Linked DNA regions of Crateriforma spongiae. The protein of the gene in region 2 interacts with the protein of the main gene of each other region in a pairwise test. Links are inferred from orthologs where the notes say so. Each region holds a gene or a part of one and is shown on either strand. Other genes may lie near its edges.

Region 1 (3,197 bases), on a different replicon or contig from region 2:
GCGTCGGAAGACGAGGCCGATCACGGCAACGCTTCCGGAATCTTGATCCAACGGTTAACCTTGGACGCCCGGTATCCGATGGGCGTTCAAGGTTTTTGCGATCCGCAATCCTGGCATTGCACGCAAACGTTCGTCCAGCGATGGACGCACCGCCGCGAACAAACGGCCCTTCGGCCGATCGAATCTGATGCGGAATGTTGGCATTCCATTGGATTCACCCAGGGGTGTAGCTCAATTGGTTAGAGCACTGGTTTCCAAAACCAGCGGTTGAGAGTTCGAGTCCCTCCGCCCCTGCTGATACGTGCCGGCGTCTGTTCCAGACGGCCGGTGCCCACCCGCCGTCCGGCTTGCGGGCCTGCGTTTATGTGGCCCGCCGATGCGAAAACTCGTTCCGGCTTATGGTTCCGGTCCGATTTTCGTTCCATCCGGTATGCGGAACCAGGGTTCGTGCGGTGTACCCCGCATGCGAGCCCACCATTTGCACCAATCAAATTTACGAAGATGGACGACGCGATCGGTTCGTGTCATCCAGTGCCGAAACCCTGACCGTTCGCCGCCACACAAGAATCGTCGCCAAGTCGAAACATTTTCGTCGTCAGCAAGGATTTTCGTCGTCAGCAAGGACGTGTCCGGCGATTCGGACCCACCATCGCCACATCACTACGCAACGGCTTTCCCAGGGAGCGGATGCATGTCCCGCGATATCGCCCAAGCCAACAACAGTCCTCTGATCAGCGAACTGTTCCAAGCGTCGGTTTACAAGCCCACGCAAGGACGGATCGTCCGCCAAGCGACCGCGCTGGCGATCTGGGTGATCGTCGGGCTGGGAGCCTGGCAACTGAATTCGACGATGAAGTCAATGATGACGGCCGGGTCTTACTGGCCCACCGTCGTTCCGGGGGTGGTTTTGGTTTCCGGCCTGTGGTTCGGTTTTCGCCTGGTAAACTGGCCCCGTTTCGCCGACTTTTTGATCGCCGTCGAAGCGGAGATGAACAAGGTCAGTTGGCCCAGCAAGGATGAACTGATCCGCGCGTCGATCGTGGTCATCTTTACGATCTTCTTCCTGGCCACCACGTTGTTCTTGTTCGACGTGCTTTGGCAGTGGTTCTTTAACGTTCTGGGCGTCACCAGCTGAAATTACCGGGCTTTTGCGATCCCGGACCCACCCAGGTCTTTTGAAATCATATTCCGTCTGTAATCTATTCCGGCATGTCTGTCCCCCCAAACGAATCGTCCGACGACCAACCTCGCGACCTGGATGATCTGGTCGATCGCGTCGAAGACGACGGCGCGGACCAGGCGACGCCGGCGGCTGATGCTCCGGTCGCCGATGCCGCAACGCCGGAGCCAGCTGCTCCCGAATTGCCGCCAGCCGCACCAGCCCCGCAAAAGTCCGAAGCCGAAAAGAAAATCGAATCCCCGATCGGTGATGTCCAGCCTTTGATGGATTGGTACATCTTGAAGGTTGCGTTCAATCGCGAAGATTCGATCGCCGACGCGCTGCGAAAACGCGTCAAGATGGAAGGGATGGAAGAGTATTTTGGCGACATCGTCGTGCCCACCGAAGACGTGGCCACGTTCACCCGCGATGGCAAACGCCGAATCACCAAACGAAAGCTGCTGCCCGGCTACGTCATGGCCCACATGATCATCAACGATGACACGTGGTTCTTGGTGCGTGAGACCGCCGGCATCAGCGATTTCACCGGGGCCGCCGGCAAACCGATGCCGATGGAACCGGAAGACGTTGAGCGGTTCATCAACCGTACGGCCGAGGAAGACGAAGAAGAACCGACCATCAAGACGTCGATTCCCTTCAAGGTCGGCGACCGAGTTCGCGTCAAGGAAGGCAACTTCGAGAACCAAGAAGGCGATGTTGATGGCGTGGACGAAGCCAACGGTCGCGTCACAGTGATCATCAATATTTTCGGACGCAGTGTTCCGATGGAACTGGATCACTGGCAAGTCGAACCGCTGTAAGAAGCTGAGGCAAGTCGCGGGATGCCCCGTTGGAAGCGGTCGTTTCCGCCGCCGGCAATCGTCGCAATCTTGCCCCGACAAACAATCATTACACTCGCAAATAGCCAATCAGTCAGTCACGTCGCGAAGAGCTAACCAAACATGGCCAAACAAGTTACCGGTCAAGCCAAGTTCCAAGTCCCCGGCGGTCAAGCGACCCCCGCGCCGCCCGTCGGTACATCGTTGGGTAAGTTCGGCGTGAACTTGGGACAGTTCGTCCAACAGTTCAACGATCGCACCAAAGAGTACAACGGTACCCCGATCCCCGTGATCGTGACCGTGTACAACGACCGTAGCTTTGAATTCGTTACCAAAAGCCCGCCGGCCGCGTCGCTGCTGAAGCAAGCCGCCGGAATCGCGAAGGGCAGTGGCGTCCCCAACAAGGACAAGGTCGCGAAGGTGACCCGTGCTCAGTGCGAAGAGATTGCCACCAAGAAGATGGCCGACTTGAACGCACGCAGCGTTGATCAGGCCGCACGGATGATCGAAGGCACCGCTCGCAGCATGGGCATCGAAGTCGAAGGCTGATGATCGACCGGGGCGCCGAAGCGACCCGTTGTTGATTTTCCGCGTCGACGATTTGTTCGGTTGGTCACGCTCCGGATTCGCAACGTCGTGTGTTGCCGGGGCGGGCCTTTCGAATGTGGGATCCAGCAAATTCGGGGGCAACGAGCAACGTTTGCCCACAAAGCGAACCGGCACCGGCCCGCGTGATGATCGATCTCGCGGGCGTTTTGCTGCGCCAAACCCGGGGAATTCTGTCGATGCTGGCCGTTAATCGAACAGACGGCTGAAGTTTTCCGGGCGAACGACGCCTTGGTCTCGAAGGTGCTTGACCAGTGCCGTGCCCTTTTGGTTGTGGTGGCAGAAGCGGATCCAGTCTTCGGCCACCAAGCGATAGGGCAGTAGGTTCAACTGATCCGCCTGGTCGGCCGCGTTTGACAAGATATCGATCGCGTCGGGCTGTTGGCTGCAAGCGGCAAGTTTGCCGCGGAACAGATCCGTAATCAGGCCGGCGTAACCCGACGACTGGCCGCCCATCTTTGCCAAACGGCGTGACAGTTTTCGTTCGACTAGTCTGGTTTGGCCGGCGGATGGGCCGTCGTCATCCCTCCGATCCTTCCAGGATTCGAAAAGGCCACGCAGGACAAATTCATCCTTCAAGACCGACAGCAATT
Region 2 (3,212 bases):
TGCGATGCCATCTGGTGTGTCGACGCGCCCTGGTCACGCCGGTGCCAGTGGGCAGAAAAACGTGGATGGACCCCCGATGAATTGCGGCATCGCCAGGACAAACAGTTGTCGATCCAGCAGAAGGCTCGCCGCAGCAACTGGCTGATCCACAACGACGGCACGCTGGACGATCTGCGAAATCGAGTGGCCCGCCGTCTGGTCCAGTGGTCCGGTCGTCCGTCCAGTGATGTGACTTGGCCGATCGAAGTCAGCCGTTGGTTCGATCCGGCGTCCGCACGGTGCCATTTCGTCCGGCCGTAAAGGCGGATCGGGCATACGGTGGGGCATTTCGCTGGATCGGCTGGGGAACTTCATGGCAACGCTGTGGGGAGCCGCCGACGGAATGGATTCCCTTACCGTCGCGAGTGTGGCAAGCAAACGTTTGCAATGACGAATAATTGCAAACTGCCGGTCCGTCCGCCTCGGACTTGCGTTAACCTAAATGGTCTTACCCCCACACCGCGTCGTCATCGATCGACGCCGGCCTTTTCGCTTTGCCGAACCTACTTTTCTACTTTCCCTGCCCTCCTTTTTGCTTTGGCGTGGCCTAGCGCCATTCATCATGTCATCGAATCGGAATTCCCCGCTGGGTGGCCGTCATGGATCTGGCAATCACCACCATGGCGGATCAGATCGTGCGCGCGACGGCCGCAATCATCGACGCGACCGCGCCCGACACCCGGACAAACAAATCGATCGTCGCATCCGCGAACTGGATGCGGAAAAAGATCCGTTGTCGTTGCCGGAAGAAATCGTCAGCGAAGCCACCAAGACGGGCAAACGTGTCGGCATCCCCGATGCCAATGAACCGCACCCCCGCACCAACATCGCCGAACTGCAGCGACTGGACATGGATGTGCTGGTCGGCATGGCGTCGGACGACGGTTTGAAAGACATCGACGGCTTGTCCAAGCAGGATTTGATCTTTCGCATCCTGAAGGAACGAATGAAGGCCGGCGGGCTGATGTTCGGCGAAGGCACATTGGAAATCTTGCCCGACGGATTCGGCTTTTTGCGCAGCGCCGAATACCACTACGTTTCTTGTCCCGACGACATCTACGTTTCGCCAAGCCAGATCCGTCGCTTCGGATTGCAGACCGGCAGCCACGTTGCCGGCCAAATTCGTCCGCCGAAGGAGAACGAGCGATACTTTGCGTTGCTTCGCATCGAAGCGATCAATCGTCACGATCCGATGCGTCGCAACCAGCACACGTCGTTCGATGATTTGACGCCGTTGCATCCGAATTCTCGGATCATCATGGAAACCGCCGCGGAAGACCTCAGTACTCGCGTGGTCGACATGCTGACGCCGATCGGCTTTGGGCAACGAGGGCTGATCGTCAGTCCCCCGCGGGCCGGTAAGACCGTGTTGATGCAACAAATGGCTCGATCGGTGCTGGCCAATTATCCGTCGGCTTATGTGTTCGTCTTGTTGATCGACGAACGCCCGGAAGAAGTCACCGACATGGAACGTGAGGTCCGTGGCAGCCAGTGTGAAGTCATCAGCAGCACGTTCGATGAACCACCACAACGTCACATCCAAGTGGCGCAAATGGTGATTGAAAAAGCCAAACGGATGGTGGAAACCGGTGTCGACGTGGTGATCTTTTTGGATTCCATCACACGACTGGCGCGGGCACACAACAGCGAAGGCGAAACGACCGGCAAGCTGTTGACCGGTGGATTGGATGCCGGTGCGCTGCAAAAGCCAAAAGCGTTTTTCGGTTCGGCGCGTAAGGTCGAAGAAGGTGGCTCGCTGACCATTCTGGCGACCGCCCTGGTGGATACCGGCAGTCGTTTGGACGATGTGATCTTTGAAGAATTCAAAGGCACCGGGAACCTGGAAATCGTTTTGGATCGCGCGCTGGTCGACCGTCGCGTTTGGCCGGCCATCGACATCGCCCGCAGCGGGACGCGACGCGAAGAAATGTTGTTGGACGAAAACGAATACCGACGGATATCCGCCCTGCGATCGCACTTGGCCGATCTATCGCCCGCCGATGCGATGAAACAGTTGATCAGCCAATTGCGGAAAACCCAAAACAACGCCGAATTTTTGATGGGACTGAAGAATGTCGACTGAGATGACGGAGATTCACGGCGGTGACGGCAACTTGCCCGACGGGACGATCGTGATCGTCGCCAGCCGCTACAACGCATCGATCTGTGATGCCTTGGTGACCGGTGCCGTCGAAACGCTGCAGGCGGCCGGTTTGGACAAGAACACGATTCGTGTCGTGCGGGTTCCGGGCGCTTGGGAATTGCCGCTGGCGTCCGCCAACGCGGCCGATGATGAATCGGTATTGGGCGTCGTCGCCCTGGGGGCGGTGATCGAAGGCGAAACCACCCACGACCAACACATCAACCGCGCGGTCAGCGACGCGCTGATGGATCTGGGGCTTCGGACTGGAAAGCCGATCGGATTCGGTTTGCTGACGTGCCGTTCGCTGGAACAAGCGATCAATCGCAGCGGCGGAACCGTCGGCAACAAGGGCGAAGAAGCCGCCGGCGCGGTGATCGAAATGTTGCGTTTGGCTGAAAAAGTAAAAACCGCCGCCGTTTAGTCGCTCGCCGCTTGGACAAGTGGCTGCAAACCGATACGGTGTGCGGCCCGCCGTTACCGAATGAATCGGCCAAGCCTTTGGCAAGCAAACAGGTCGCCACACCGATCGGTGAACGTGCCCCACTTCCTTCGACGTCTTACCCGCTGAACCAATCCACCTTTCATGTCCACCCGCCGTCGATGTCGTGAAATCGTTCTGCAGTTGTTGTACGAACACGACCTGGGCGGCACGCGAACGCCCGAGGCCGCTCGTGCGTTCATCAAGTCACGGTTGCAGGGCCGAAAGGCGTTGACCGACTTTGCCGATCGGTTGTTGTCTGGAACGCTGAAGCACCGCGACCAGATTGATCGCCAATTGTCGCGGTTGTCGACCCATTGGACATTGCCGCGGATGCCGGCAACCGACCGCAACGTGTTGCGTTTGGGGGCGTACGAAATCCTGTTCGGCGGGACACCGGGTCAGGTCGCCGTCAGCGAGGCGATCTTGTTGGCCAAACGTTACGGGGACCGCAACAGTCCACGGTTCGTCAACGGCGTCTTGGACCGGCTGTACAAAGAACACATCGGCCAAGTCAAACCGGCCGTTGCACCGGAGACCGGCGGGGCCCAG

The links. The genes of interacting proteins can lie anywhere in the genome.
Region 1: the proteins of rho (region 2) and nusG interact in binary tests that used the Escherichia coli proteins (3 or more experiments, as listed by UniProt). The link is inferred for Crateriforma spongiae from one-to-one orthologs.

The regions. Positions count from the first base shown.
Region 1 is NZ_JAAXMS010000003.1:568,610-571,806, forward strand. What follows is about bases 249-3,094. They hold nusG (transcription termination/antitermination protein NusG), read left to right. Parts: upstream 249-1,209; coding sequence 1,210-1,980; downstream 1,981-3,094. Other genes in these bases: secE (preprotein translocase subunit SecE), read left to right, coding at 692-1,135; rplK (50S ribosomal protein L11), read left to right, coding at 2,122-2,547; HFP54_RS10295 (protein kinase domain-containing protein), read right to left, coding at 2,794-3,094. Also shown: more of HFP54_RS10295, read right to left, coding at 3,095-3,197. UniProt on the Escherichia coli protein: Part of the processive rRNA transcription and antitermination complex (rrnTAC). The complex forms an RNA-chaperone ring around the RNA exit tunnel of RNA polymerase (RNAP).
Region 2 is NZ_JAAXMS010000005.1:217,034-220,245, forward strand. Bases 1-2,861 are described here. They hold rho (transcription termination factor Rho), read left to right. Parts: upstream 1-601; coding sequence 602-2,122; downstream 2,123-2,861. Other genes in these bases: coaE (dephospho-CoA kinase), read left to right, coding at 1-300; ribH (6,7-dimethyl-8-ribityllumazine synthase), read left to right, coding at 2,124-2,603. UniProt on the Escherichia coli protein: Facilitates transcription termination by a mechanism that involves Rho binding to the nascent RNA, activation of Rho's RNA-dependent ATPase activity, and release of the mRNA from the DNA template.